4 regions of the Streptomyces sp. NPDC027185 genome follow, and region 1 is predicted to be linked to each of the others. Evidence: riboswitches for the same ligand, from Rfam matches in the RefSeq annotation. Region 1 holds a riboswitch; each other region holds the start of a gene.

Region 1 (7,071 bases):
CGCCGCCGCACGGCCAAGCGGTCCGCGCTGCTGACCATCGCGGTGCCCTCCGTCGCCGCCCTCGGTGTCTGCGCCGCCGCGGCGGCCACCGTCGGCAGCTTCGGCGGCGACGAGAAGGACGAGGCGGCGCAGGCCGCCCCGGAGGCCGGCGGCGTCAAGCCGTCGGCGGCCAACAGCAAGCTCGACACCCAGCTCGCGGGACTCAGCGCCGGCGCCGACGACTTCGCCGACCGGGCGAGCCGTACCCAGGAGCGCCTCGACCTCAAGGCCCGGCAGGCCGCCGAGAAGAAGCGCAAGGAGGAAGAGGCGCGGCGCAAGGAGGCCGCGCGCCCGAAGTTCCTGCTGCCGGTCGCGCAGCACGGGCTGAGCGCCCTCTTCGGCCAGGCGGGCGTCAACTGGATGTCCGTGCACACCGGCATCGACTTCCCCGTGCAGTACGGCACGCCCGTCATGGCCGCGACCGACGGCACCGTCCGCACCCAGTGGAACTCCGCCTACGGCAACATGGCGATCGTGACGGCGCCCGACGGCACGGAGACGTGGTACTGCCACCTCAGCAGCACCAAGATCCGCTCCGGTTCGGTCAAGGCGGGGGACCAGATCGCGTACTCGGGCAGCTCCGGCAACTCCACCGGACCGCATCTGCACTTCGAGGTGCGGCCGGGCGGCGGCTCGCCGATCAACCCGCTGCCGTGGCTGCAGAGCCACGGCCTCAACCCCAACTGACGTCCGGCGCCCGAAGTCCGGCAGGCGTCCTTGCGGCGGCCCGGCCCCTGACGGGCCGGGCCTTTTCACGGCTTCCGGGCGCTCACAACTTCTCGACCGGTGCGTACCGCAGCAGCAGCCGCTTGGGCTTCTCACCGCCGAAGTCGATGGTCGCCTCGGCGTTGTCCCCGCTGCCCTTGACGCCGGTGACCGTGCCGAGGCCGAAGCTGTCGTGGGTGACGCGGTCGCCGACGGCGAGCGCCACCACCGGGCGGTCGTTGCCCCGCCGGGTGGCGAACCCGCTCGGACCGCTCTTGGCCCGCGACGGGGTGAACCCGGAGCTGATCCCGCCGCCGCTGCCGGAGGAGCGCAGCTGGCCCATGGTCGCGGACGGGGTCGCCGGGCCGGTGCGCCGCCAGTCGACGTACGCGGCGGGGATCTCCTCCAGGAACCGCGACGGCGGGTTGTACGACGGCTGGCCCCAGGCGCTGCGCATCGTGGAGCGGGTGAGGTAGAGCCGCTCGCGGGCGCGGGTGATGCCGACGTAGGCGAGGCGGCGCTCCTCCTCCAGCTCCTTGGTCTGGCCGAGGGCGCGCATGTGCGGGAAGACGCCGTCCTCCATGCCGGTCAGGAAGACGACCGGGAACTCCAGGCCCTTGGCGGTGTGCAGGGTCATGAGGGTGACGACGCCACTGCCGTCCTCGTCCTCGTCGGGGATCTGGTCGGAGTCGGCGACCAGCGCGACCTGCTCCAGGAAGTCGGCGAGGGTGCCGCCGGAGACGGGCTCGTCCGCGTCCGCCTCCTCGGCGGCGGGGCCGGCCACCCGGTCCTGCTCGAACTCCAGGGCCACGGCGGCGAGTTCCTGGAGGTTCTCGATCCGGGTCTCGTCCTGCGGGTCGGTGGAGGACTGCAGCTCGGCGAGGTAGCCGGTGCGCTCCAGAACCGCTTCCAGGACGGTGGCCGGGCCGGCACCGGATTCGACGACGGTGCGCAGCTCTTCCATCAGGGTGTTGAAGCGCCGGACGGCGTTGGCGGAGCGGGCGGCCATGCCGTACGCCTCGTCGACGCGGCGCAGCGCCTGCGGGAAGCTGATCTTCTCGCGGAGCGCCAGGGCGTCGATCATCGCCTCGGCGCGGTCGCCGATACCGCGCTTGGGGACGTTGAGGATCCGGCGGAGCGGGACGGTGTCCTCCGGATTGGCGAGCACGCGCAGGTACGCGAGGATGTCGCGGACCTCCTTGCGCTCGTAGAAGCGGACGCCGCCGACGACCTTGTAGGGCAGCCCGACGCGGATGAGGATTTCCTCGAAGACGCGGGACTGGGCGTTGGTGCGGTAGAAGATCGCGACGTCCCCGGCGCGGGCGTCCCCGGCGTCGGTGAGGCGGTCGATCTCGTCGGCGACGAACTGCGCCTCGTCGTGCTCGGTGTCGGAGACGTAGCCGGTGATGCGGGGGCCCTCGCCCGCTTCGGTCCAGAGGTTCTTGGGGCGGCGGTTCTCGTTGCGCTCGATGACGGCGTTGGCGGCGGAGAGGATCGTCTGGGTGGAGCGGTAGTTCTGCTCCAGCAGGATCGTCGTGGCGTCCGGGTAGTCCTCCTCGAACTGGAGGATGTTGCGGATCGTGGCGCCGCGGAAGGCGTAGATCGACTGGTCGGCGTCACCGACGACGCACAGCTCGGCGGCGGATTCGGCCGGGCCGACCAGCTCGCGGACGAGGGTGTACTGCGCGTGGTTGGTGTCCTGGTACTCGTCGACCATGACGTGGCGGAAGCGGCGGCGGTAGTGGGCCGCGACGTCCGGGAACGCCTGGAGGAGGTTGACGGTCGTCATGATGATGTCGTCGAAGTCCAAGGCGTTGGCCTCGCGCAGCCGCGCCTGGTAGAGGGCGTACGCCTGGGCCAGGGTCTTCTCGAATCCGTCGGCCGCCTGCCCGGCGAAGGTCTCCTCGTCGATGAGCTCGTTCTTGAGGTTGGAGACCTTGGCGCTGAAGGACTTGGGCGGGAACCGCTTGGGGTCGAGATCGAGATCGCGGCAGACCAGGGCCATCAGGCGCTTGGAGTCGGCGGCGTCGTAGATCGAGAACGACGAGGTGAAGCCGAGGTGCTTGGACTCGCGGCGCAGGATGCGGACGCAGGCGCTGTGGAAGGTGGAGACCCACATGGCGTTCGCCCGGGGGCCGACCAGCTCCTCGACGCGCTCCTTCATCTCACCGGCGGCCTTGTTGGTGAAGGTGATCGCGAGGATCTGGCCGGGGTGCACGCCGCGGGCGGCGAGCAGATGGGCGATGCGGTGGGTGAGCACCCGGGTCTTGCCGGAACCGGCTCCGGCGACGATCAGCAGCGGGCCGCCGGAGTGCACCACGGCGGCCTTCTGGGCGTCGTTGAGCCCTTCCAGGAGCGCGGCCGGATCGACGGCGGGGCGGGCGGCGCCGTCGCGGTAGTGCGCGTCCCGGGGCACGGGCGCGTCGAACTTCCCGCTGAAGAGGTCGTGCGGGACCTCCTCCGGGGCCGGGCCGTGCTCGTCCTCGGGGGGCGGCGGGGGCTCCTCGTCCTTGGGGGCGAGGTCCGCCAGGAAGCTGTCGTCAAAGAGGCTGCTCATCGCCCACCGAGTCTAGGCCGCCCCACTGACAGTCGGGGCCGGAGCCGGGGAAAGGCCGGAAGGAGGGGGGTTCCGTCCCCAGCTCCCATGATTCCGGCATTCGGCGCAGATGCCCCGCCCTGCCCACGCGATCGTCACTTCATGCACACAGGTCACGAAAAGGTTTCGGGCAATTCGAACATCTGCCTTCACAGGAGCCACACGAGTTGGCTAGGTTCACGCTCGGGCAGCCCGCGTCCCGCGGCCGACAGCGTCCGCACGGGCCGCCTCCGCCGAGTCCGGCCCTGCCCCACGGCACCCGGAGCCGGGGACCCACCAGCACCACCGGGGTGAATCGACCGGTACGGCCGCCGCGCGCGGACGCACCGGCCGTAGGGCAAGCCTTCCGTTGTGACACCGCCCGAACCCGACAGCTAACCCGGTAGGCGGTCCACGGAAGGAGTCGCCGGCCTTGCCGTCGCACCGCAAGCCGCGCACCCGCGCCCTCACCTCGCCCGGCAGCCGCCGGACGGCCGCCGGGCTGACGACCGCGGCGTTCGCCACCGTCACCCTGCTGTCGCAGTCCGCCGAGGCGGCCCCCCGGGCCCCGAAGCCGACCGTCGAAGAGGTCAAGAAGAAGGTCGATGCCCTCTACCACCAGGCGGAGGTCGCGACCCAGAAGTACAACGCCGTCAAGGAGCGCGTCGACGCGCGGCGGGCGGAGGTCAGCGACCTCCAGGACGCCGCCGCCCGCCGCACCGGAAAGCTCAACGAAGCCCGCCGTGAGCTGGGCACCTTCGCCGCCGCGCAGTACCGCAGCGGCGGGATGAGCACCACGGCGCAGCTGATGTTCGCCAAGGATCCGCAGCAGTTCGCCGACCGCAGCCACCTCATGGAGCGGCTGACCGGCCGGCAGCAGCAGGCCGTCGACGCCTATCAGGAGCAGCAGGCGGCCGCCGCCCACCAGCGGGCCGAGGCGACCCGCAGCCTGGAGCGCCTCCAGGAGTCGCAGAGCGAGCTGGCCGGCTCCAAGCGGACGGTCCAGGGCAAGCTGGCCGAGGCCCGGCAGCTGCTCGCCGACCTGACCGCCCAGGAGAAGGCGCGTCTGGCGGAGCTGGAGCGCAAGAAGGAGGAGGCGGCCCGCCGCAAGGCCGAGGAGGAGGCCCGCAAGCAGCGCGAGCAGCCCGGTGGCGGCGGTACGGACACCGGCTCCCCCGGGACGACCGACCCGGGCCAGGGCGGCGGACCGGCCGACGGCTCGTACCGTACGAAGGCCGCGAAGGCGCTCGCGTTCGCCCGCGCGCAGATGGGCAAGCCGTACGTCTGGGGCGCCACCGGACCCAATTCCTACGACTGCTCCGGGCTGACGCAGGCCGCGTGGAAGGCCGCCGGGGTGGACCTGCCGCGGACGACCTGGGAGCAGGTGAAGTTCGGCCAGCGCGTCGCCACCAAGGATCTCGCCCCCGGTGACCTGGTGTTCTTCTACAACGACATCAGCCATGTCGGGATGTACATCGGCGACGGCAAGATGATCCACGCCCCGAAGCCGGGCGCGAGCGTCCGCGTCGAGTCGATCTACTACATGCCGGTCTACGGGAGCGTCCGCCCGGCGTGACACCCCGCCGGGGCCGTGTGACCGCCCCGGAGAACGGCACCGGCCCGGCCCCTTCGGACAGGGGCCGGGCCGGTGGCGTACGCGGGGTGCGCCGGGAGCGCGGGGGCTTCGCCGCGCGCCCCTGGGCGGGGGTCAGACCCAGAGCACCGCGATGAAGATGTTGACCATGGTGAGCAGGCCGACCGTGCCGAACAGCGGCTTGGCGACGCTCTCCTCGTCCCGCTTGACGTAGACCAGCCCCAGGATGACGACCAGGACGGCCAGCTTGATGCCGATCTTGATGTTGTCGACCGGGCTGCCCTGGGCCTGGTTCAGGCCGACCAGCGCGATGCCGGTGACCAGCATCGTCAGCGCACCGTGCAGCATCGCCGGCACGAACCGGGCGGTGCCCGCGCTCATCGCCTTCATCTGCGTCAGAAAGCCTCCCAGCAGGGAGGCGATTCCGATGATGTGCAGACCGACGAAGATATTGATTACTACGTCCATAGTGCGGATCGTAACGGTCTCCCCCATACCCCCTTCCGGGGGCCTCGTCGCGGCCGTTCCCGGCCTGTTCCCGCCCTGTTCCCGTCCTGTCCGGAACGCGGTGGCCGCTCCTCGGGCGCGCCGCACGGAGGTGAGGGAAGGCGGGTGCGCCACTTCGCGGGGCCCGGTCGGTGCCGCCGACCGGGCCCGTCCCGTACGGGTTGCCAGGTCCGGGTGCACGGGGTGCGGGCGGCGGGGCCGGCGGCGCGGCAGGCCGGACGACCGGCACGGGCGCTCCGCGCGGCCCGGTGCGTCAGGCCCTGATCTGTCCGCTCAGCCAGCGGAAGACCTCGGGGACCTGCTGGCGCCAGACCGCGGTGGTGTGGCCGCCGGCGTCCCTGCCGATCCGCCGTACGGTCACCGTGGTCGGCCGCCGGGCCTCCCGCTGGAGCCCGAGGCCGGCCTCGTAGCCGTCGCCGGGGGCGCCGGAGAGGAAGAGCGCGGTGTGCGGCGGGCGGCCTGCGGCGTTCGCCTCCCGCAGTTCGTGCAGCGGGTTGCTCTCGATCCGCAGCTTCGGGTCCTTGCCGGCGAGTGAGGTGGCCTCGCCCGCCGGGTCGTTGTATCCGGACATGCTGACCGCCGCGTGGTAGCGGTCCGGGTGGGCCAGGGCGAGCCTGGTCGCGCAGTGCGCCCCGGCGGAGTACCCGGCCAGGGCCCAGGAGCCGGGGCGGTCCCCGGCCCGGAAGGTGTTGATGACCATCTGGCGCACATCGACGGTCAGCCAGCTGTCGGCGTTGACCTTCCCGGGGATGTTCACGCAGCCCGTGTCGGCGCCCCGGTAGATGTTGGTACGCGGCGCGACCAGGATGAACGGTTCGATCTCCCCGCGCTCCATCATCGGCTGGAGCTGCCGCGCCACGCCCAGCGTGCCGAGCCAGGACTTGGCCGACCCGGGGTAGCCGGGCAGCAGCTCGACCACCGGGAACTTCTTCGTGCGGTACGCCGGATCGTGGTACTGCGGCGGCAGCCAGACGTACACCTCGCCGCTGACACCGGAGATACGGCCCTGGAGCTCCGTCATCTGCACGCCGGGTCCGACCACCGGATCGTCGGCGGGACGGAACGGCTGGGCCCGGCGGGGCTCGTCGGATATCTGGAGGCCGCCCATCCCGTCGGGCCCGAGGTCGTGGGCCGCCTCGATGTGGCTCCCGGTGCCGAGGAGGTCGTCCCAGGTGTCGTAGAGGTTGTTGGCGTTGTTGACCAGCACGAAGACCACGGTGATGGCGGTGGCCTGCGCGAACAGCAGCATGGCCAGCCGGACGGCGCCGCGCACCAGACGCGGCCCCGCTATCCGGCTCCACAGCGCCAGCGGCACGACGATGGCGACGACCAGCAGCAGAAGCGAGGTGAGGAAGAAGGGCGTGCCCGTCAGGCTCATCGGGATCTCGCTTCCAGGACGTGTACGGCGTGTACGGGTCGACGGGGTGGTGGCCGCGCCGACGGCAGCAGGCTCTCCGCGCCTTTAGATGGCGTTCCACGACGTCCTGGTTGCTCCTTTTCGCTAGCTTCTTTCCTCCTTTTGTCAGAGTTTTTACCGATAGATCCCTGGTATGTGACGCGAACCTCTCCGGCGGCGGACCGGATCCTTCCGGCAACGCGCCGGATGCCGCCGGGCGGTGGCGCCCGGCCCGGCCGGCCGCCCGTCAGCCCC
Region 2 (7,071 bases), on a different contig from region 1:
CACACGGCCACAGAAAAAGCCGGCTCCGGCGGCCTGACAGCGACCGAGCACCGGCTGGCCAACGGCCTGCGCGTGGTGCTCTCGGTGGATCCTCTGACACCGGTGGCGGCGGTCTGCCTCTGGTACGACGTCGGCTCCCGCCACGAGGTCAAGGGCCGCACGGGCCTGGCCCACCTCTTCGAGCACCTGATGTTCCAGGGGTCCGCGCAGGTCAAGGGGAACGGCCACTTCGAGCTGGTGCAGGGCGCCGGCGGCTCGCTGAACGGCACCACGAGCTTCGAGCGCACCAACTACTTCGAGACCATGCCCGCCCACGAGCTGGAACTGGCGCTCTGGCTGGAGGCGGACCGCATGGGCTCCCTCCTGACGGCGCTCGACGAGGAGTCCTTGGAGAACCAGCGCGACGTCGTCAAGAACGAACGCCGTCAGCGGTACGACAACGTCCCCTACGGCACGGCTTTCGAGAAGCTGACGGCGATGGCGTACCCGGAGGGGCACCCGTACCACCACACGCCCATCGGGTCGATGGCCGATCTGGACGCGGCGTCCCTGGAGGACGCGCGGGCGTTCTTCCGTACCTATTACGCGCCCAACAACGCGGTCCTGTCGGTGGTCGGCGACATCGACCCCGAGCAGACGCTCGCCTGGATCGAGAAGTACTTCGGGTCGATCCCCTCGCACGACGGCAAGCAGCCGCCGCGCAGCGGTGAGCTGCCGGAGATCATCGGCGGTCAGCTGCGGGAGGTCGTCGAGGAGGAGGTGCCCGCCCGTGCCCTGATGGCGGCCTACCGCCTGCCGCACGACGGCACCCGTGAGGCGGACGCCGCCGACCTCGCGCTGACTGTGCTGGGCGGCGGCGAGTCCTCGCGCCTCTACAACCGCCTGGTGCGCCGCGACCGCTCCGCCGTCGCCGCCGGGTTCGGCCTGCTGCGGCTGGCCGGCGCCCCGTCCCTGGGCTGGCTGGACGTGAAGACGTCCGGCGGTGTGGAGGTCGCGGACATCGAGAGCGCCGTCGACGAGGAACTGGCCCGGTTCGCCGCCGAGGGGCCCACCCCGGAGGAGATGGAGCGGGCGCAGGCCCAGCTGGAGCGCGAGTGGCTCGACCGCCTCGCGACGGTCAGCGGCCGCGCCGACGAACTGTGCCGCTACGCCGTCCTGTTCGGCGACCCGCAGCTGGCGCTGACCGCCGTGGGGCGTGTCCTGGACATCACGCCCGAGGAGGTGCAGGCGGTCGCCCAGGCCCGGCTGCGCCCCGACAACCGCGCGGTGCTCGTGTACGAGCCGACCGCCGCCGACGACAGCGCCGACAACGACGAGGAGGCGGACCGGTGAGCGACGCCACCACCCGCGAGGACCTGGCCATGAGCGAGATGACCTTCCACCCGCAGCCCAAGGGCGGGGCGCCCCGGCCGTGGGCCTTCCCGGCGCCCGAGCGCGGCGCACTGCCCAACGGCCTGACGGTGCTGCGCAGCCACCGCCCCGGCCAGCAGGTCGTCGCCGTCGAGGTCGACATCGTCGCGCCGCTGGAGACCGAGCCGGAGGGGCTGGACGGCGTCGCCACGATCATGGCGCGGGCGCTGTCGGAGGGGACCGACCGGCACGACGCCGAGGAGTTCGCCGCCGAACTGGAGCGGTGCGGCGCCACGTTGGACGCCCACGCCGACCACTCCGGTGTCCGGGTCTCCCTGGAGGTCCCGGCCTCCCGGCTGCCGGGCGCCCTGGGGCTGCTCGCCGACGCGCTGCGCGCCCCCGCCTTCCCCGAGAGCGAGGTGGAGCGCCTGGTGCGCAACCGCCTCGACGAGATCCCGCACGAGCTGGCCAACCCGGGGCGCCGCGCCGCGATGGCGCTGTCCAAGGAGCTGTTCCCCGCGTCGTCCCGGATGTCGCGGCCCCGGCAGGGCACCGAGGAGACCGTCGGCCGCATCGACGCGGCGGCCGTCCGGGCGTTCTACGCGGCGCATGTGCGACCCGCGGCGGCCACCGCCGTGATCGTCGGTGACTTCACCGGCATCGACGTGGACGCGGCGCTCGCCGACACGCTGGGCGTGTGGCAGGGACCCGCCGCCGAGCCGGTGACCGTCACGCCGATCACCGCGGACGACACCGGCCGTGTGGTGATCGTCGACCGTCCCGGCGCGGTGCAGACGCAGCTGCTCATCGGCCGGATCGGAGCCGACCGTCACGACCGTCAGTGGCCCGCGCAGGTCCTCGGCACGTACTGCCTCGGCGGCACGCTGACGTCGCGTCTGGACCGGGTGCTGCGGGAGGAGAAGGGCTACACCTACGGGGTGCGCTCCTTCGGGCAGGTGCTGCGCTCGTCGGCGCCGGACGCGCCCGGCGGCCCGGTCGGCGCCTCGCTGCTGGCGATCAGCGGCTCGGTCGACACGGAGTCCACCGGGCCGGCCCTGGAGGACCTGTGGAAGGTGCTGCGCACCCTCGCGGCGGAGGGCCTCACGGACGCCGAGCGGGATGTCGCGGTGCAGAACCTCGTCGGTGTCGCGCCGCTGAAGTACGAGACGGCGGCGGCGGTCGCGGGGACCCTCGCCGACCAGGTGGAGCAGCATCTGCCGGACGACTACCAGGCGCAGCTGTACGCGCGGCTGGCCGAGACCGGCACGGTCGAGGCGACCGCCGCCGTGGTCAGCGCCTTCCCTGCCGACCGGCTGGTGACGGTGCTGGTCGGTGACGCGGCGCGGATCGCGGAGCCCGTGCGGGCGCTGGGTATCGGTGAGGTGAAGGTCGTCAGCGGCTGACGGTCCGGTGGAGCGGTGGCCCGGCCGGGCCACCGCGGCGCCCGCCTTCCGGTGCGGAGGCTCGGCGTAAGGGGACGAAACGGGATCCCGGGGGCGGTCGTCCGCCCCCGGGATCGCCTGTATGTCCGGTTCTGGTTCCGCTGTCGCGGTGTGGTGTAACGCACAATATGGCGTTTCTGTTTGCCGATTGAAAGTTGCCACGATTAGCGTCATGCGCGCTGTCCGTCAGTAGCACGCCGCAACCGCGGCACCGGACAGTCATCGCCGAGTCCCCGTACGGCGCGAGCCAGGGGAGCCGGGGACCCACATGTCCCCTGGGGTGAATCGGGCGCCTCCCCGGAGGAGCCCGTAGGAGACCTTCCTGCTCCGAACCCGTCAGCTAACCCGGTAGGCGAGAAGGAAGGAAAGGACCAGCCAGCACATGGCGTTCACCCGTGCCACCGGGAAACACCGCCGTCCGAGCCGCAGCGCCCGGACGACCCGCAACATCGCCTCCGTCGCGGGTCTCGCCGCCACCGGCGTCGTCGCCTCCGTCGCCTCGCCCGCGATGGCCGCCACGTCCGGTGCCGCGCACGACACCGGACTGCACCGCGCCGTCGTGATCGGTGACGAACTCGCCGAGCGGATCGAGGCCCAGGCCGACGCGCAGCAGGCCGTCGCCGAGACCGCCGAGGCCAAGGCGAAGGCCGAGGCCGACGCGGAGAAGCAGGCCAAGGCCGCCAAGGCGGCGGCCGACAAGCGGCACGAGGCGAAGGTCCGCGCGGCCCGTGAGGAGGAGCGCAAGCGCCTCAACGCCTTCGTCGCGCCCATCTCCGGCTCGTACGTCTCCACCGCCTACCAGGCGTCCAGCGGACTGTGGTCCTCCGGTTCGCACACCGGTATCGACTTCCACGCCGCCACCGGCACGAGCGTGCACGCCGTCGGCGCGGGCACCGTCGTCGAGGCGGGCTGGGGCGGTGCGTACGGCAACAACATCGTCATCAAGATGAACGACGGCACCTACACCCAGTACGGCCACCTGTCGCAGCTGGGCGTCTCGGTCGGCCAGCGGGTGATGCCCGGCCAGCAGATCGGTCTGTCCGGCGCGACCGGCAACGTCACCGGTGCCCACCTGCACTTCGAGGCCCGTACCGGCCCGGACTACGGCTCGGACATCGACCCTGTCGCCTACCTGCGCGCGCACGGCGTCAACGTCTGACGTCCGCCCGCCCCGCGCGGCCCCCGGAGCCCCGGCTCGCCCCCACAGGGCGACCGGGGCTCCGCCGTGTCCGGTGACGGGTGGTCGGTCGGCCGGATTTCCCGGGGTCCGGGAATGCGCTCACCAAAAGATCTCCATGAACAAGTGAAGGCGGTGAAGGAGCCTTCACCGTCGAATAGAGTCGCCGGAAAGGCGCCGCGGGGCGGCGTTTTCCGGGAAGGACGGTGGAGGCGCCCACGATGACGCGAGGTCAGATTTCCGTGCAGCGCATCTCCACGGCGATCCGCGACGACATCGTCTCCGGCGCGCTGCTTCCGGGCAGCCGGCTCGTCGAGGACCTTCTGGCCGCCCGCTACGGCGTCTCCCGGGTGCCGGTCCGTGAGGCGCTGCGCACCCTGCAGTCCGAGGGGTTCGTCACCGCGCGGCGCCATGCGGGGGCGTGTGTCGCGGCGCCCACCGCGCAGGAGGCGGCCGACCTCCTGGACCTGCGGGCACTCCTGGAGCCGATGGGCGCCGCCCGCGCCGCCGCCCGCCGCACCGACGCGCAGCTGAAGGTGTTACGGGGCGTGGTGCGGCTCGGCAGGGAGCGGGTCCACCGCGGCTGCCCCGGTGATCTGCCCCGGCTGGACGGCTGGTTCCACGAGACGCTGGCGCGGGCGGCGGGCAACCCGGGACTGACCGCGCTGCTGACCCAGGTGCGCCGGAAGATCGACTGGATGTACGTCGTCGAGCGCCCGGCACGGTACGCGGAGACGTGGGACGAGCACGGCGCGGTGCTGGACGCAGTCGCCCGGGGCGACGCGGAGGCGGCGCGCGCCCTGATGGCGTCGCACGTCGCGCGGTCGCTCCCGGCGTACCGTCCGCGCCGCCGCCCGGCGACCGCGGTACGCCGTCCGCCGTGCTCCGCCGGCGCCGGGCGGATGCGTTCCGTTTAGGACCCGGTTTACGGGACGGCGGACCGGTGGCGGAATCTTTTCGGTGCCGTGCGGGGAATTACGGAAATCGACGCGAGCGGAAATCGGACCGGCCCGGGGAATTCCCGCGCCGTGGAATTGCGCGTTTTCCGTGTACGGGCCGCTCGTGCGGTGGAGAAGCGCGCGGGCGGGGAGCGGTCCGCTCGGCGGGTGCCCGCCGGCTCGTGCGGGGCCGCGCGGCGGGAGCGCCCGGGAAAGGGAAGACCCCGCCGCGGGTGACCGTGTCGGTCGTGGCGGCGGGGCGGTGCCCCGGTCAGGGGGCGGTGGGGGCGTCCCGGTTCAGACGGTCTCCGGCAGCTCGTCGAGCCCCTCGGCGACCAGCTTCGCCAGGCGCTCCAGCGCGGCTTCCGCCCCTTCGGCGTCCGAGGCGAGCACGATCTCCTCGCCGCCCTGGGCGCCCAGGCCCAGCACCGCGAGCATCGAGGCCGCGTTCACGGGGGTGCCGTCGGTCTTGGCGATCGTCACGGGGACCCCGGCGGCGGTGGCCGCACGGACGAAGATCGAGGCGGGACGGGCGTGCAGCCCCTCGGCCCAACCGACAGTGACGCGGCGCTCAGCCATGGTGTTGCCCTTCAAGTCGTTACGGTTGTCTAGACCACTCTCTCATGGCGGCCCCCGTGCCGCGGAAGCCCCGCCCCCGGTGTTCCGCGCCACGTCCGCCCCGGCCCGCCGGCCCTGCCCGGGGACGGGCGGCCGGGCGTCCCCGGGCAGGGCCGCACACCGAGCCGGTTGTCGGTGCCCGGCCGTACGCTGTCCGCATGCAGCAGCCGCCGGATCACGCCTACCCGAGCCACTGGGAAGCCGATGTGGTGCTGCGCGACGGCGGCACCGCCCGGATCCGCCCGATCACCCCCGACGACGCCGCACGTCTGGTCTCCTTCTACGAGCAGGTCTCGGACGAGTCGAAGTACTACCGCTTCTTCGCGCCCTACCCCCGTCTCTCCGACCGCGACGTGCACCGCTTCACCCACCACGACTACGTCGACCGGGTCGGCCTCGCCGCCACCGTGGGCGGCGAGTTCATCGCCACCGTCCGCTACGACCGGATCGACGCCCGGGGCCGGCCGGCCAAGGCCCCGGGGGACGACCAGGCGGAGGTCGCCTTCCTGGTGCAGGACGCCCACCAGGGCCGCGGGGTCGCCTCCGCGCTCCTGGAACACATCGCCGCCGTCGCCCGGGAGTGCGGCATCCGCCGGTTCGCCGCCGAGGTGCTCCCCGCCAACACCAAGATGATCAAGGTGTTCACGGACGCCGGCTACGTCCAGCAGCGCACCTTCGAGGACGGCGTCGTCCGGCTGGAATTCGACCTCGAACCGACCGAGCAGTCCATGGCCGTGATGCGCGGCCGCGAGCAGCGTGCCGAGGCCCGCTCCATGCAGCGGCTCCTCGCCCCCGGATCGGTCGCCGTCATCGGCACCGGCCGCGAGCCCGGCGGCGTCGGCCGCACCGCCCTGCGCCACCTCCTCGACTCCGGCTTCACCGGCCGCGTCCACGCCGTCAACCACGCCTTCCCCGAGGGGGCCGGCCGCCTCGACCCCGAGGGCGTCCCCGCCGTCCGCTCCCTGCGGGAGATCGACGGCCCCGTCGACCTCGCGGTCATCGCCGTCCCCGCCGACCGCGTCCCCGAGGTGATCGACGACTGCGGGGAGCACGGCGTCCAGGGCGTCCTGGTCCTCTCCTCCGGATACGCCGAGGCCGGGCCGGAGGGGCGCGAGCGCCAGCGCGCCCTGCTGCACCGCACCCGTTCCTACGGCATGCGGCTGATCGGCCCGAACGCCTTCGGCCTGATCAACACCGCGCCCGGCGTCCGGCTGAACGCCTCGTTCGCACCGGTGATGCCCGCCACCGGGCGCATCGGGCTGTTCACCCAGTCCGGCGCGATCGGCATCGCCCTGCTCAGCGGGTTGCACGAGCGCGGCCCCGGGGACGGCTCGCCCGCCGGCGTCTCCACCTTCGTCTCCGCGGGCAACCGCGCCGACGCCTCCGGGAACGACCTGCTCCAGTACTGGTACGACGACCCGGACACCGACGTCGCGATCCTCTACCTCGAATCCATCGGCAACCCCCGCAAGTTCACCCGCCTCGCCCGCCGCACCGCCGCCGTCAAACCGGTCGTCGTCGCCAAGGGCGCCCGCCACCACGGCAC
Region 3 (7,071 bases), on a different contig from region 1:
CAGGTAGTACAGCGTCGGGAACGGTGTGCCGTCCTCCAGGCGCGGGGCCGTCTCGACGACGTCCGGCTGACCGCAGGGGCAGCGGTGGGCGATGGCCCGCAGGCCGCGCGGCGGGCGGCCCAGCTGCTCCTTGAAGGCGGCGATGTCCGCGGCGGTGGGCTCGGTGGGCTCGGTCTGGGGCGGAGGCGTGTCCATGTGCGCTTTCGGTGGGATCTTCGGTGAGGTCTTCGGTGGGCTCACGGCCGCGGGCGGGCGACGGGAGCGGTGCGGGGCGGGTGGTTCCGGAGCGCGGCGCGTCACCGGTCGGCGGTGTCGACGTCGGTCCAGAGGGTCTCGTACCAGGGGGTGGAGGCCGCTGCCGCGTCCTCGTGCGGAGCGCCGCCGTCGGCGCGCGAGCCGTCCTGGACGATATAGCCCGTCTCGCCGGGGCGGACGAAGTGCAGATGCAGGCGGGCCTGCTGCTCGACGTAGGCGGGGTCGCGCCAGCGGGACTTCTCATCGCGCAGCCGGTCCAGCGTCCGGGCCGCCTCCTGGGCCTTGCGGCGCTGGTCGGCGATGTCGGAGCGCTGCGAGACGTACTGCCGTATCGGGTAGGCCAGGGCCACGACGAGGGAGCACATGACGAGGGCCAGCAGGGCGGCCCGGCCGGTGAGGCGGTTGCGGCGGGGGCGCCGGACGCGCTGCACGCGGGCCGCCGCCTGTTCGCCGAGCGCCTTGAGCCGGGTCGCGGTCGAGAACCGGTCCGCGGACACGTCGCCTCCCCTTGGGCCGACCGTGATGGAGTTCCCGCGCTTCCGGCCGGGCGGGGCCGGTCGGAAGCGCAGCCGTCCCCGGCAACGGTACGGGACCGTCGCCGGGGACGAACGCAGGCCGTGAACGGCGGGTGGCCCGCCCTCGGTCGGGTGGGGCGGGGCGCACCGCGCCGGGGCGTCAGCCCTCGCTGGCTCACCGGTGCGCGCGAACGCTGCGCTCACCGGTGCGCGGAGCGCTGTGCCTACTGGTTCGCGGAGCGGAACCGGGGGAACGCGGAGCGGCCGGCGTAGACCGCCGCGTCGTCCAGGATCTCCTCGATGCGCAGCAGCTGGTTGTACTTGGCGACGCGCTCGGAGCGGGCCGGGGCGCCGGTCTTGATCTGGCCGCAGTTGGTGGCGACGGCCAGGTCGGCGATGGTGACGTCCTCGGTCTCGCCGGAGCGGTGCGACATCATGCACTTGAAGCCGTTGCGCTGGGCCAGCTCGACGGCGTCCAGGGTCTCGGTGAGCGAACCGATCTGGTTGACCTTGACCAGGAGGGCGTTGGCGGAGCCCTCCTCGATGCCGCGGGCCAGCCGCTCGGGGTTGGTGACGAAGAGGTCGTCGCCGACGAGCTGGACCTTGGCGCCGAGCTTGTCGGTGATGACCTTCCAGCCGGCCCAGTCGTCCTCGAACAGCGGGTCCTCGATGGAGACCAGCGGGTACGCGTCCACCAGCTCCTCGTAGTACTCCGTCATCTCGGCGGCGGAGCGCTCCTTGCCCTCGAACTGGTACTTGCCGTCCTTGTAGAACTCGGAGGCGGCGACGTCCAGGGCGAGCGCGATGTCCTGGCCGGGGGCGTAACCGGCCTCCTTGATGGCCTCCAGGATGAGGTCGAGGGCCTCGCGGTTGGAGCCGAGGTCGGGGGCGAAGCCGCCCTCGTCGCCGAGGCCGGTGGCCAGGCCCTTGCTCTTCAGGACCTTCTTGAGGGTGTGGTAGACCTCGGCGCCCCAGCGCAGCGCCTCGGAGAAGGACTCCGCGCCGATCGGGGCGATCATGAACTCCTGGATGTCGACGTTGGAGTCGGCGTGCGACCCACCGTTGAGGATGTTCATCATCGGGACGGGCAGCAGGTGCGCGTTCGGGCCGCCGAGGTAGCGGAAGAGCGGCAGGTCGGACGCCTCGGAGGCGGCGTGCGCGACGGCGAGGGAGACGCCGAGGATGGCGTTGGCGCCCAGCGAGCCCTTGTTGTCGGTGGCGTCCAGGTCGAACATGGCCTGGTCGATGAGGCGCTGCTCGGTGGCGTCGTAGCCGACCAGCTCCGGGCCGATCTGCTCGATGACGGCGAGGACGGCCTTCTCGACGCCCTTGCCCTGGTAGCGGTTGGGGTCCCCGTCGCGCAGCTCGATGGCCTCGAAGGCGCCGGTGGAGGCGCCGGACGGAACGGCGGCCCGGCCGGTGGAGCCGTCGTCGAGGCCGACCTCGACCTCGACCGTGGGGTTACCTCGCGAGTCGAGAATTTCCCGGGCTACGACGACGTCGATGGACGGCACGTTGTCTCCTTCATGGGTGTCTGGAGTTCTGCGGCACGAGCCTAACGGCCCCCGGGTCCTCGACCGCCTCGCGGCCCGCAGTACGGGACGAAAGGTGCCTCGGACGCCGGGTTCCGGCCTTTCGGCAGCGAAGGCCGCGGAACGGAAAAGCGGGCGGATAAAGGGCAGGCCACGACGGTGTGTCCGGCACCAGAGTACGGAACGGCGAAACCCCGCCTCGGCGCACGGCGGGCGGCACCGGCTGCGAAGCAGGTGCCGCCCCGGGGACGTGCGCGCCGGACGGGGCGTCGCGTGGGGAGGGTGGTGCGGCGGGCGCGGGACCCGGACGGTGCCGGGGCCGCGGCCCGCGAGGTCCGGGCGCCGGTGCCGCCCCCCGCTCCGGCGCGCCGTACGTACCGCCGTACGTACGGAAGCGGAGCGGGAGGGGCGGGCCGTCACGTCCCGGCGCGCCTCGCGGCGGTGGGGACGGGGACGGCGGGCCGGTGCCCGGAGGGCGGGGCGGTGAGCGGTGCCCCGCGCGGGGATCGGGCCGCGGGGATCAGACGTGGAGCTTCTGGCCCGGGAAGATGAGGTTCGGGTTGGAGCCGATGGTGGACTTGTTGTCCGCGTAGACCGACTTCCAGTTCTTGCCGTGCGCCTTGGCGATCTTGGCCAGGGTGTCGCCGGACTTCACGGTGTAGTTGCCGTGGCCCATGACGTGGTGCTGCGGGGCGCGCTTCGGGGCGGCCTCGGTCCGCGGGGCCTGCTGCTTCGGGGCCGCCTTGGGCTGGGCCTGCTTGGGCGCCTGCTGCTTGGGGGCGGCCTTGGTGGCGCCGGTGTTCAGGTCGGGGGACGGGCCACCGGCGGTGAGGTTGCCGGCGCCGGCGCAGGACCAGGCGCCCGGACCCTGGATGGCGAGGAGCTTCTCGGCGGCCTGGATCTGCTGGGCCTTGGTGGCCAGGTCGGCGCGGGGCGCGAACTGCGTGCCGCCGGCGGCCGCCCAGCTGGAGGCGGAGAACTGCAGGCCGCCGTAGTAGCCGTTGCCGGTGTTGATCGACCAGTTGCCGCCGGACTCGCACTGGGCGACGGCGTCCCAGGTGGCGACGGAGGCGGCGGAGGCGTTGGTGGCGCCCATCAGCGGGACGGCCACGGCGGCGCCGGCGACACCGGCGAGGGTCGCGACGCGGACGGCCTTGGAGGGACGGCGGTGCTTGGCCTTGTTGCTCAGCATGGTTCGTTTTCCTCACCGACGCCTGCGAGGTGAGCTGTCGGGTTCGGGCGGCGTGGATTGCCCGGCCGTGCTTGTGCACGGCTTCACCCCAAGCCGGTTGACCCGCTTTCACGGGTGGGGCCGGCGCTTACCTTGGGTCCCCCGCTCCTGCCTTCGGCGCTTGCGCGTCGACCACCTTCGCCCACCGGCAGGATTCGGCGTGTGAACGAAGGGCCCGCTTTGGCGAGCGGTGCTGACCGTAAGCAGAACCCTCCGTTTCGTTCAAACCCCGCTTTCTGCGCCCAGTTGACCGCCAATGATCACAGAGGGGTCACATTTCCGCAGGTGGGGCGTGGTGCGGATTTCCCCGGACGGGTCGGACACCACGGAGCGCGACGAGAGCCATATCTCACTTTCGCCAAAACGGGCAAAAGCCGCCTATCGCCTCGATCAGCGGCCCAGATCGAGGAGTTGACCGGGGTGGATGAGGTCCGGGTCGTCGCCGATGACGTCCTCGTTGCGCTCGTACAGCGCGGGCCAGCCGCCCGGCAGCTCCCGCGCCTCGGCGATCGCTGACAGGTTGTCACCGGGGCGCACGGCGTACGTGCCGTCGCCCGGCTCCGTCCGCTCGCCACCCCGCGAGGCGCGCCGCCCCGGGGTGTGGTCGCCGTCCTCCTCGGCATCGCCGCCGCCGCGGTGGCGCCCGGAGCCGTCGCCGCGGGAGCCCTCGTCGTCCGCCGGGGGCGTCGTACGGGACGGGTGCGAGGGCTCGGCGGGGCCGGTGGCGTGGCCGGACGGGTCGGCGGAGGGGTCGGCGCCGCCGGGCCGGTCCGGCTCACCGGGGGGCTTCGGGGAGTCGGTGGGGTCGGGCGTGGTGGACGGGTCCGGGGCGTCCTCGGGGGTGGACGGGCCGGTGGCGTCCGGATCCGGCGTGCTGGGGGCGTGGGTCCCGTCCTGGCCGGTGTCCGTGCCCGGGTCGGTGCCGGCGTCCGTACCGGAGTCCGTGCCGGGGTCGGTGCCGGTGTCGGGGAGCCTGCCGTCGGTGTCGGCGGGGGGTGTGCCGCCGGGGTCGACGTCGGGGGTGCCGCCGTCCTCGGTGAGCCCGGCGCCGGCGGCGCAGCGCGGCCAGGCGTCCGGACCGCGCTCGGCGAGGATCGCCTGGGCCACGGCTATCTGCTGGGAGCGGCTGGCCAGGTCGGGCCGGGCCGCGTACTCCAGACCGCCGTGGTCGCGCCACATGTCGAGGGTGAGCTGGAGCCCGCCGTAGAAGCCGTTGCCGGGGGCGCTGGACCAGATGCCGCCGGACTCGCACTGGGCGACCCGGTCCCAGGTGGTGGCATCGGCGGCGTGGGCGGCGCCCGCGCCGAGGAGGGGCAGGGCGAGGCCCGCGCCGGTCACTCCCGCCGTGACAAAGAGGGCCGGTGCCTGGCGGGGGCGACGGTGTCTGCCGTTGCCGGTGCGCATGCGATTGCCTTTCGAGCGGCGGTTGAGTTGTCCGCCCCGGGCGTCCCGGCACGGCCGCCCGGGGTCCGGTGCGGCCACCACCGAGCGGCGGGGCGCTTGTTCGGTGGCAAGGTAACCGGGCTCACGGGGCGTCACAAGCCGGTGTAGCGGAGATCACGTGCAGGTCACGTGGCTGACGAGGCGTCAACTCATGGGCCTCGGAAGGCCGTCCGCGCGGCCGGGCGGCGTGTCGTCAGGGGGCCGGGGTGAACGTCACGGGGAGGGTCCGCAGACCGCGCATGATGAGCCCGCCCCGCCACCGCAAATCGTCCGGTTCCGCCGCAAGACGGATGTCCGGCAGGCGGGTCAGGAGGGTGGCGAGGGCGGTCTGTCCTTCGAGGCGGGCCAGTGGCGCGCCGAGGCAGTAGTGGATGCCGTGGCCGTAGCCGAGGTGCGGGTTGTCGGTGCGGCGCAGGTCGAGGGTGTCCGGGGCGTCGAAGCGTGCGGGGTCACGGTCGGCGGCGGCCAGCACCACCAGCACCGGATCGCCCTCGGCTATCCGCTCGCCGCCGATCGTCAGCTCCTCGGTCGCGAACCGCCAGGTGGCCAGTTCGACCGGCCCGTCGTAGCGCAGCAGCTCCTCGATACCGGTGGCGAGGACGTCCGCGTCGCCGCAGGCCAGCGACTTCTGGAGGAGTTCACGCTGGTCGGGGGCGCGCAGCAGGGCGTAGATCCCGTTGCCGATGAGGTTGACGGTGGTCTCGAAACCGGCGAAGAGCAGGATGAACGCCATCGCGGCGACCTCGTTCTCGGTGAGGTGTTCGCCGTGGTCCCAGGCACGGATCAGGCCGGAGATCAGGTCCTCGCCGGGCTCGGGCTCGGGCGGCAGGGCGGCGCGCTTGCGGTGGATCAGTTCGGCGAGGTAGCCGCGGATCTTCTTGACCGCCTTGGCGACGCCGCCGCGCGGACCGCCGCCGGTGCCGCCCGGTTTGGTGTGGCGGAGCATCATCCCGGCCCAGTCCCGGAAGTCGTCCTGGTCCTCGCGCGGGACGCCGAGCAGATCGCAGATGGCGTAGATCGGCAGCGGGAAGGCGAACTCGTGGATGAGGTCGGCCTCACCGCGGGCGGCGAAGGAGTCGATGAGCGTATCGGTCAGCTCCTGGACGCGCGGCGCGAAGGCGGCGACGCGGCGCGGGGTGAACGCCTTGGAGACCAGCCGGCGCAGCCGGGTGTGGTCCGGCGGGTCGATGTTGAGCAGGTGCGTCATGAGGTTGGCGCTGCGCTCGCCCGGGATGCCGACCTTGCCCTTGCCGTGGGCGCCCTCACTGTGGTGCACCGGATTCTTCGACAGCCGGGAGTCGGCGAGCGCCTGCCGCGCGTCCGCGTACCGCGTCACCAGCCACGCCTCGACACCACTGGGCAACGCGGTCCGGCGCACCGGCGCGTGCTCCCGCAGCCAGGCGTACGCCGGATACGGATCGGCACCGAACTCCCAGGTGAAGAGGGCAGGGGCGGCGGCCCCGTCCGGCGCGGCTTCCAGGGGCGCGGGGATCGCCTCGGGCCCGGCGGTCCCGGGATGCGCGGACGCCGCCAGGGATACGCCGACGCCGGTGGAGGTGGGGTGCGCCGGCGTCGCGGGGGATGTGCCGATGCCGGCGGTGGTGGGATGCGCAGGGCACCCGGAGGCCGAGGGGGCGCGGTCCGTAGCGGCCTCTCCGGATGCGGGGATCGCCTCGGGCCCGGCGGTCCCGGGATGCGCGGACGCCGCCGGGGATACGCCGGCGCCGGTGGAGGTGGGGTGCATGGGGCAGCCCGGGGCCGAGGGGACGCGGTCCGTGGCGGCTTCCGGAGGCGCGGGTGTCGCGCCGGGCCCGGTGGCGGACGGGCGGTCCGGGGCGGGCGGTCCGGCGAGGCGGGCGGCGGGGCCCGGGGCGGTGCGGGGCGCGTCAGGGGTGGTGTCGGGCGTGTGGTGCACCTTTCGACGGTAACCGCTGCCCGGGGAGGCACGGACTGCGCGGCCCGGCGCCCGCCCCGTACGGGCAGGTGCCCCGGCGTCCGCCCCGTAAGAGCGGGCCTTTGCCTCCCGTAAGAGCGGGCCTTTGCCTCCCCGTAAGAACGGGCCTCCCCCTGTGGGTGAGGGCGGACCGCCGAGGGA
Region 4 (7,071 bases), on a different contig from region 1:
GATCCGGGCCACGTCGACGGGCCGGGAGGTGATCGCGTCCCCCTGGAGGGCGAAGAGCACGACGATGGTGAAGAGCAGGCCGTGGAGGGCGTACGGGCCGATGCGCGGGATCAGCTTCGTCTCGTACCAGGTGCGGCCCTTGGCCTTCTCGCCGAGGCGGCGGGTGAGGAAGCCGGCGACGAGCGGGATGCCGAGGAAGATCAGCACGCTGCGGGCGATCTCCCACACGGAGACGTTCAGTCCGGCCTGCTCCAGGCCGAGCCACCCGGGCAGGACGGAGAGGTAGAACCAGCCGAGCGCGGAGAACGCGATGACCTGGAAGACGGAGTTCAGCGCGACGAGGACGGCGGCGGCCTCGCGGTCGCCGCAGGCCAGGTCGTTCCAGATGATCACCATGGCGATGCAGCGGGCCAGCCCGACGATGATCAGGCCGGTGCGGTACGCGGGCAGATCGGGCAGGAAGAGCCAGGCCAGCGCGAACATCACGGCCGGACCGACGATCCAGTTGACGACGAGTGAGGGGATGAGCAGGCGCTTGTCGCCGGTCACCGTGGACAACCGGTCGTAGCGGACCTTGGCGAGGACCGGGTACATCATCACCAGCAGCCCGAGGGCGATCGGCAGCGAGACGCCGGTGACGGTGACCTTCGCCAGCGCGGTGCCGAGACCCGGGACGAGACGTCCCAGGCCGAGGCCGGCGGCCATGGCGGCCAGGATCCAGACGGCGAGGTAGCGGTCGAGGAACGACAGACGGCCCGCCACGGGTGCGGCCTCGGCGGACGTGGCCTGGGCGGTCATACGGCGGCTCCCGCGGGGCGCCCGGCCGGACGGCCGGCGGGGCGGGTGAGGAGGCCGGCGAGCCGGTCCGTCGTCTCGGGCCGCAGCCGGTAGTACACCCAGGTGCCGCGGCGTTCGCTGTCGATCAGGCCGGCCTGCCGCAGCATTTTGAGGTGGTGGGAGACGGTCGGCTGGGACAGGTCGAAGGCGGGCGTCAGCTCGCAGACGCAGACCTCCCCGCCGTCGCGGGAGGCGATCATCGACAGCAGCCGCAGCCGGACCGGGTCCCCCAGGGCTTTGAAGGTTCTCGCCAGCTCCGTGGCCCGCTCCTCGTCCAGCGGGGCGGTGAGCAGGGTCGGGCGGCACACGTCGGCGTCGTCCGGGCCGGGCGCGCCGGGCTCTTGTTTCGACATTCTTCTATATTGACAGAGGTCTATGGGCTGCGGGCCGGAGAGGGCTCCGTGCCTGCCCGGTGACCCGTCCGGCCCCGCTGAACTCGCCGTCCGGGCCCGGGGCGGACAGCCTTGGGAGGCCGAAAGGAGCGGCCGGGAGCACGGCCGGCCGCGGGCAGGTGAGGCGGGAAGAGGCCGGTGCGGATGGGGCGAGGCGGGCGGGACCGCACGGGCGACCGGGAGCGGTGGGCGCGGCGCGCGCAGATGTCGCCGGCCGGCCGCCGGGTGGCGCGCTGGCTGCCCGTGACCCTGATCGTCGTCGGCGTCGTCTTCGACAGCGTCACCCCCGCCCGCTACACCGCCTCACCGTTCTTCTCGGCGGCGCCGCTGGTCGCCGCGCCGCTGTACTCGCTGCGGAACACGGCGCTCACCGCCCTCGCGGCGCTGCTCGGCCAGTTGACGGCGGCCCTCTACACCGACACCCAGGACACCAATCTCTCCGCCACCGAGGTCTCCACCGTCTTCGTCGTCGCCGTCCTCGCCCTCGGCATCAACCGCGTCGTACGCCTCTCCGACGCCCGGCTCGCCTCCGTACGCGATGTCTCCGAGGCGGCGCAGCGGGCCGTGCTGCCGACGCCGCCGGAGCGGATCGGGGGGCTGGCGGTGGCCGCCCGTTACGTCGGCGCGCAGGCCGACGCGCGGATCGGCGGGGACCTCTACGCGGTGCAGGAGACCCCGCACGGTGTGCGGCTGATCGTCGGCGACGTCCGGGGCAAGGGGCTGGAGGCGGTCGAGGCGGCGGTGATCGTCATCGGTGCGTTCCGGGAGGCGGCGGAGCAGGAGGCGACGCTGGAGGCGGTGGCCGGCCGGCTGGAGCGGGCCCTCCAGCGGGAGGGCCGGCGGCGCGAGGGGCTGGATCAGTACGAGGGGTTCACCACCGCCGTGCTCGCGGAGATCCCGTCCGGGGAGCGCGCCGTGCTGCGCGTCCTCAACCGCGGGCATCCGCCGCCGCTGCTGCTCGCCCCGGACGGCGGACTGCGCACCCTGGTGCCCGCGGTCCACGCGTTGCCGCTGGGGATGAGCGAGGTGGCCGGGTGGCCGGACCGGGCGGACGAGACGTTCTTCCCCGCCGGTTCGGTCCTGCTGCTGTTCACGGACGGGCTGACGGAGGCCCGCAACCGCGCGGGGGAGTTCTACGACCCGGTGGCCCGGCTGCGCGGCCGGGCCTTCCCGGGGCCGGAGCAGCTCCTGGACACGCTGGTCACCGAGGTCGCCGCGCACACCGGCGGGGCGGGCGCCGACGACATGGCGCTGCTGGCGGTGCAGCGGCCGATGGAGGAGTAGGACCGGAGGCGGCGGTAACCGCAGGCGCGGCGGGGCGCGGGTGGAGCGGCGTCCGGCGCGCGGAGGCCGGTTGTACGCCGGGCGCGCGGGGAGCCCGGGGCGGTTCCGGCGCGCCGGGCGTACGGCCGCTCCCCGCGCGCCGGGACCGCCTACGGGCGCGGACCCCTACGCCACCCAGTGCAGGCTCCGGCCGTACGCCTCCGTCAGGGCCACCGGGCGGTCGTCCAGTGCGAGGGTCAGCAGCCGCTCCCGGTGGCCGGGGGCGAGGCGGTCGGCGGAGGGGGCGGCCCGCCACGGGGTGAGGGAGTGGTGCTCCTGGGAGATCCAGTGGCCGCCGCCCGGCCGCCCGGCGAGCAGCGCGCGCACCCGCTCCGCGAGCCGCTCCCGGTGCGCGGGCGGCAGCGCGGGCAGCGCGTCGGTGTGCAGCACCACGAGGGTGGCGTCCGCCGGAACCCGGGCGGCGAGCGCCGGCAGCTCCTCGACCGGGTCACCACGGACGATCTCGGGCCGCGGCGCCGCCCGTACCGCGTCCACCGCCGCCGTCAGCAGCCGTGCGCGCTCCGGGGTGCCCGGCCACACCAGGGAGCGCAGCCAGCGCAGCGCCTCTGGGTCGTCCACCGGGTCGAGCGGAGCGGTGCCGATGCCGCCGCGCCAGACGATCTCCGGCAGCCGCGCGGGCGGTGCCGCGTCCGCCGGGTCCACCCGGTCCTCGCGCCCGATGCGGCACCGGAAGGTGACCGGTGCGTCCGGGGCGCCGAGGACGTACGGCTCCGGGGAAGCGGCCGTGGCAGGCGTCCCCGGGGCGGCATCGGGCTCGTACGCGTACCGGTAGCGGTCCGGGTGGAGGGCGAGGCCGGTGGTGACGCCCACCTCCAGGAGGGCCAGCGGGCCGCGGAGGCGGGCCAGGAGGGGCAGCAGGGTGGCGCAGCGGGCCGGTTCGGCGGTCCGGGCGGAGCGGTCCGTGACGACGGCGCGGACCTCGTCCCAGTGGCGGATCGTCCACTCCCGCCAGCGGCCGTACGCCGCCGCCCCGCGCGGGCCCTGCTCGGCGTGCGGCCCGTCGAGGTGGCGGACGGCCGCCAGCAGCAGGTCGGGCCGTTGCTTGTCGCCTGCCGGGAGGGAGGCGGCGAGGAGTTCGCACAGCTCCTGGTCGTGTCCGATCCGCGCCGTCAGCTCCTCGTGGGCCGCGCAGCGGCCCCGCGCCTGCCACCACGAGAAGTCCTGGTAGCGCACTGCCAGGGCCTGAGCGTTGTTGACGAAGTCGGCGACCATGATCAGACGTTAATGCCCTCACGGAGCGTGAGGGTTATGCACCCCTCCGCATAACAAGTGATGCACAATCACGCGGAGGCCGTTTCGTAAAGGGTGGTCAACTCGCCCGTTTTTCACGGATGTTGTCCGGGAAAGTCTTGGCCAGGGAACGGGTTCGGGTGGAGTGGATTCACAGGAACGCTTGGAAAACGGCCGCGGTCTCTATTACTGTCCGATAACGGAGCGCGGTCGTCCCAGCCGTCGCAGAGGCGGCACCGTGCCCCCACGCCGAATCCCGTACGCGCTCTTCAGGCACCCGGACATCCGGGCACACAGGTGGTCAGTTCCCGCTATGGCGTCTCCGTGCACGCCGGTGCGCCGATATTTCGTGAACTGCCGTGATGTGTCCTGACCTTGCCCCGGGCGGCCCGAGCGGCGCGGCGGGAACCGGGGAACCACCACCATGGGGTGAATCGGACGCCTCGGCCAGAGGCCGCCCGTAGGAGACCTTCCTGCTCCGAACCCGTCAGCTAACCCGGTAGGCGCGAAGGAAGGAAAGGAGTGCGCCCCCGTGGCGTCCAACAGGCTTGCCCCCGAGGCCCCGTCCGCCGAACTCCCCCACGGCTTCGCCCCCGGCCTCCCCGCCGCCCCGTCCGACACGGCGGTCTTCGCTCCGGGCTCGTTCACCCCGGAGGGCCTCGCCGCCCAGGGCCCCGGTTCGTACGGCGCGGCCGCCGGCGGGCACCCGCCGCTGGAGACCGCGGACGCGGCGGCCGACGCCCCCGGTGAGTGGAACCCGACCGAAGAGTCCGTACGGGCCGTCCGTGGCCGCCACCGCGTCGCCAGGCAGCGTGGCGGGCTGGCCCGCAGCGGCACGGTCCTCGGCGTCGGCGTGATCGCGGCGGTCGGCGCCGGCGGGATGGCGACCGCCGAGGAGAAGCCGCCGGTCCCGGTCTCCGTACCGGACCTCACCACCCTCGCCGCCGACGTCACCGGAGCGCTGCCGGACGCCGAATCGCTCCCCGGCATCGGCCCGTTGCTCGGCTCTTCCGACGACGCGGGGACCACCACCGCGGCGCCGCTGTCGTCCGCCGGCCTGACCACCGAGGACGGCCGGGGGACGGGCGCCGGGGAGGCTCTGCGCAGCCGCATCCTCCAGCAGGCCGACACCCAGCAGACGGCCGCCGAGCGCGACGCCCGGGGCGCCGCCGAACACGCCGCCTTCGCCCAGGCGGAGAAGACCGCGGCGAGCGACCACCGGGAGGCGGTGGCCGACGCGAAGGCGGAGCGGGCCGAGGCCGCGCGCAAGGAGGCGGCCGCCAAGGCGAAGCGCGAGGCCGAGGCCCGCGCGAAGGCGGAGGCGGCCCGCCTGGCCGAGCTGGCCAAGAGCTATCTGCTGCCGGTCACGTCGTACACCCTCACCGCGAGCTTCGGCCAGGCGGGCGACCGCTGGGCCGCCGACCACACCGGCCAGGACTTCGCCGCCCCCACGGGCACGCCGGTCAAGGCCGTGCACTCCGGCACCATCACCCAGGCGGGCTGGGCCGGTTCGTACGGCTACCGCATCGTCCTCACCCTCGACGACGGTACGGAGCTGTGGTTCTGCCACCTGTCGTCGATGGTGAAGACCGGCGGGAAGGTCGCCACCGGTGAGGTCATCGGCCGGGTCGGCGCCACCGGGAACGTCACCGGCCCCCATCTCCACCTGGAGGTCCGCCCCGGTGGGGGCGGCCCCGTCGACCCGATGCCGTGGCTGCGCGGGCGCGGGCTGCACGTCTGACCCCGGGGAGAGCGGCCGGTCCCCGCTGAGCCGGCCGCCTCCGGAAGCGGATCCCCGAGGGGAGCGGACGGTTCCGGGGGCTGCCGCCGAGAAGGTGCGGCGCCGGGCGTTCCGGCGCCGTGCCGGGACGTCGCCGCGGTGCGGGACGGACCGAGGCTGGCGGGGTGACGCTGTGCGGCCCGTCGGCCGCCGTCACGAAGAGTCGTCGTCGCGAAGAGTCGCCGTCACGAAGAGTCGTCGCCGCGGTGCCGGACGGGCCGCGGTCGCCGGGGCGCGCGGGGTGCTGTCGTGCGCCGGTCGGGGGCCCGGACGCCCGGGGCGCGCACGGTGGCGGCGCGCGCCGGCCATGGCCGGTGCCTGCTCACGGCCTCGGCCCTGGCCTGGGAGGGAAGGCTCCCCGGGGGCCCGGCCCGGTACCGCGCCGGGCCGCGACGTCCCACCCGTCCGGCACACGGGCCGGGCTCCCCCGGATGCCGCGCGCCGGAATATCCCCGCGCCGCGGCACGCTGCACCTACGCATGACCACCACTCGTAAGCCCCTCGGCTCGCTCTCCGTCTCCCCGCTCTGCCTCGGGGGCAACGTCTTCGGCTGGACCGCCGACGAGTCCGAGTCCTTCGCCGTGCTCGACGCGTACGTCGCCGGCGGCGGCAACTTCATCGACACCGCCGACGTCTACTCGGCCTGGGTGCCGGGCAACAAGGGCGGCGAGTCCGAGACCGTCATCGGCAACTGGCTCACCGCCCGAGGCAACCGCGACGACGTCGTCATCGCCACCAAGGCCGGCGCCCACCCCGACCTCAAGGGGCTGGCCGCCGGCACGGTCAAGAAGGCCGTCGAGGGTTCGCTGCGCCGCCTGCGCACCGACCGCATCGACCTCTACTACACCCACTACGACGACGAATCGGTCGAGGTCGGCGAGTTCCTGACCGCCCTCGACGACCTCGTCCGGGCCGGCAAGGTCCGCGAGATCGCCGCCTCCAACATCTCGGCGGCGCGCCTGGAGGAGGCCCTGACCTTCTCCGAGCGCGAGGGCCTCGCCCGCTACGTCGCCCTCCAGCCGGAGTACAACCTCGTCTCCCGCGACACCTACGAGGGCGAACTGGCCGATGTCGCCGCCCGCCACGGCCTGGGCGCCGTCCCGTACTACGGCCTCGCCTCCGGCTTCCTGACCGGTAAGTACCGCCCCGGTACGGACGTCGACAGCGCCCGCGCCGGGAAGGCGGCCGCCCACCTCGCCACCGACCGCGGTGTCCGCGTCCTGACCGCCCTCGACACCGTCGCCGCCGCCCACGGCGCGGAGATCGCCACCATCGCCCTCGCCTGGCTCGCCGCCCGTCCCACGGTCACCGCCCCGATCGCCAGCGCCCGCACCACCGCCCAACTCCCCGCCCTCCTGGCGGTCCAGGACCTCCGCCTCACCCCGGAGGAGCTGGAGACGCTGGACGAGGCTTCGGCGTAGACGGCGACGGGCCCCGCCGGGGCGGCCCGCCCTTTCCGGCACCGGGCAGGCCGCCCGCCCGTGGGAG

The links. A riboswitch is a leader RNA that binds a small molecule or an ion and turns the genes downstream of it on or off. The one in region 1 is predicted to bind cyclic di-AMP.
Region 2: it holds a riboswitch for cyclic di-AMP, as region 1 does, so the genes downstream of both, ACZ4M8_RS28560 (M23 family metallopeptidase) here and ACZ4M8_RS09275 (C40 family peptidase) in region 1, are expected to answer to the same signal.
Region 3: it holds a riboswitch for cyclic di-AMP, as region 1 does, so the genes downstream of both, ACZ4M8_RS20380 (transglycosylase family protein) here and ACZ4M8_RS09275 (C40 family peptidase) in region 1, are expected to answer to the same signal.
Region 4: it holds a riboswitch for cyclic di-AMP, as region 1 does, so the genes downstream of both, ACZ4M8_RS28215 (M23 family metallopeptidase) here and ACZ4M8_RS09275 (C40 family peptidase) in region 1, are expected to answer to the same signal.

What each region holds. Positions count from the first base shown of each region.
Region 1 is NZ_JBVHRF010000002.1:931,048-938,118, forward strand. Features, by position in the region: gene ACZ4M8_RS09265 (M23 family metallopeptidase) at 1-726, shown strand, start outside; gene pcrA (DNA helicase PcrA) at 809-3,301, opposite strand; cyclic di-AMP (ydaO/yuaA leader) riboswitch at 3,562-3,744, shown strand; gene ACZ4M8_RS09275 (C40 family peptidase) at 3,753-4,895, shown strand; gene ACZ4M8_RS09280 (hypothetical protein) at 5,028-5,381, opposite strand; gene ACZ4M8_RS09285 (alpha/beta hydrolase) at 5,674-6,798, opposite strand.
Region 2 is NZ_JBVHRF010000011.1:66,576-73,646, reverse strand. Features, by position in the region: gene ACZ4M8_RS28570 (M16 family metallopeptidase) at 1-1,332, shown strand, start outside; gene ACZ4M8_RS28565 (M16 family metallopeptidase) at 1,371-2,753, shown strand; cyclic di-AMP (ydaO/yuaA leader) riboswitch at 3,006-3,161, shown strand; gene ACZ4M8_RS28560 (M23 family metallopeptidase) at 3,175-3,951, shown strand; gene ACZ4M8_RS28555 (GntR family transcriptional regulator) at 4,191-4,886, shown strand; gene ACZ4M8_RS28550 (HPr family phosphocarrier protein) at 5,205-5,486, opposite strand; gene ACZ4M8_RS28545 (bifunctional acetate--CoA ligase family protein/GNAT family N-acetyltransferase) at 5,684-7,071, shown strand, end outside.
Region 3 is NZ_JBVHRF010000006.1:89,276-96,346, forward strand. Features, by position in the region: gene ACZ4M8_RS20365 (DUF501 domain-containing protein) at 1-195, opposite strand, end outside; gene ACZ4M8_RS20370 (FtsB family cell division protein) at 297-752, opposite strand; gene eno (phosphopyruvate hydratase) at 995-2,284, opposite strand; gene ACZ4M8_RS20380 (transglycosylase family protein) at 2,823-3,494, opposite strand; cyclic di-AMP (ydaO/yuaA leader) riboswitch at 3,499-3,663, opposite strand; gene ACZ4M8_RS20385 (transglycosylase family protein) at 3,924-4,937, opposite strand; gene ACZ4M8_RS20390 (cytochrome P450 family protein) at 5,170-6,468, opposite strand.
Region 4 is NZ_JBVHRF010000010.1:184,767-191,837, forward strand. Features, by position in the region: gene arsB (ACR3 family arsenite efflux transporter) at 1-798, opposite strand, end outside; gene ACZ4M8_RS28200 (ArsR/SmtB family transcription factor) at 795-1,190, opposite strand; gene ACZ4M8_RS28205 (PP2C family protein-serine/threonine phosphatase) at 1,374-2,513, shown strand; gene ACZ4M8_RS28210 (DUF2332 family protein) at 2,679-3,785, opposite strand; cyclic di-AMP (ydaO/yuaA leader) riboswitch at 4,170-4,323, shown strand; gene ACZ4M8_RS28215 (M23 family metallopeptidase) at 4,336-5,544, shown strand; gene ACZ4M8_RS28220 (aldo/keto reductase) at 6,063-7,004, shown strand.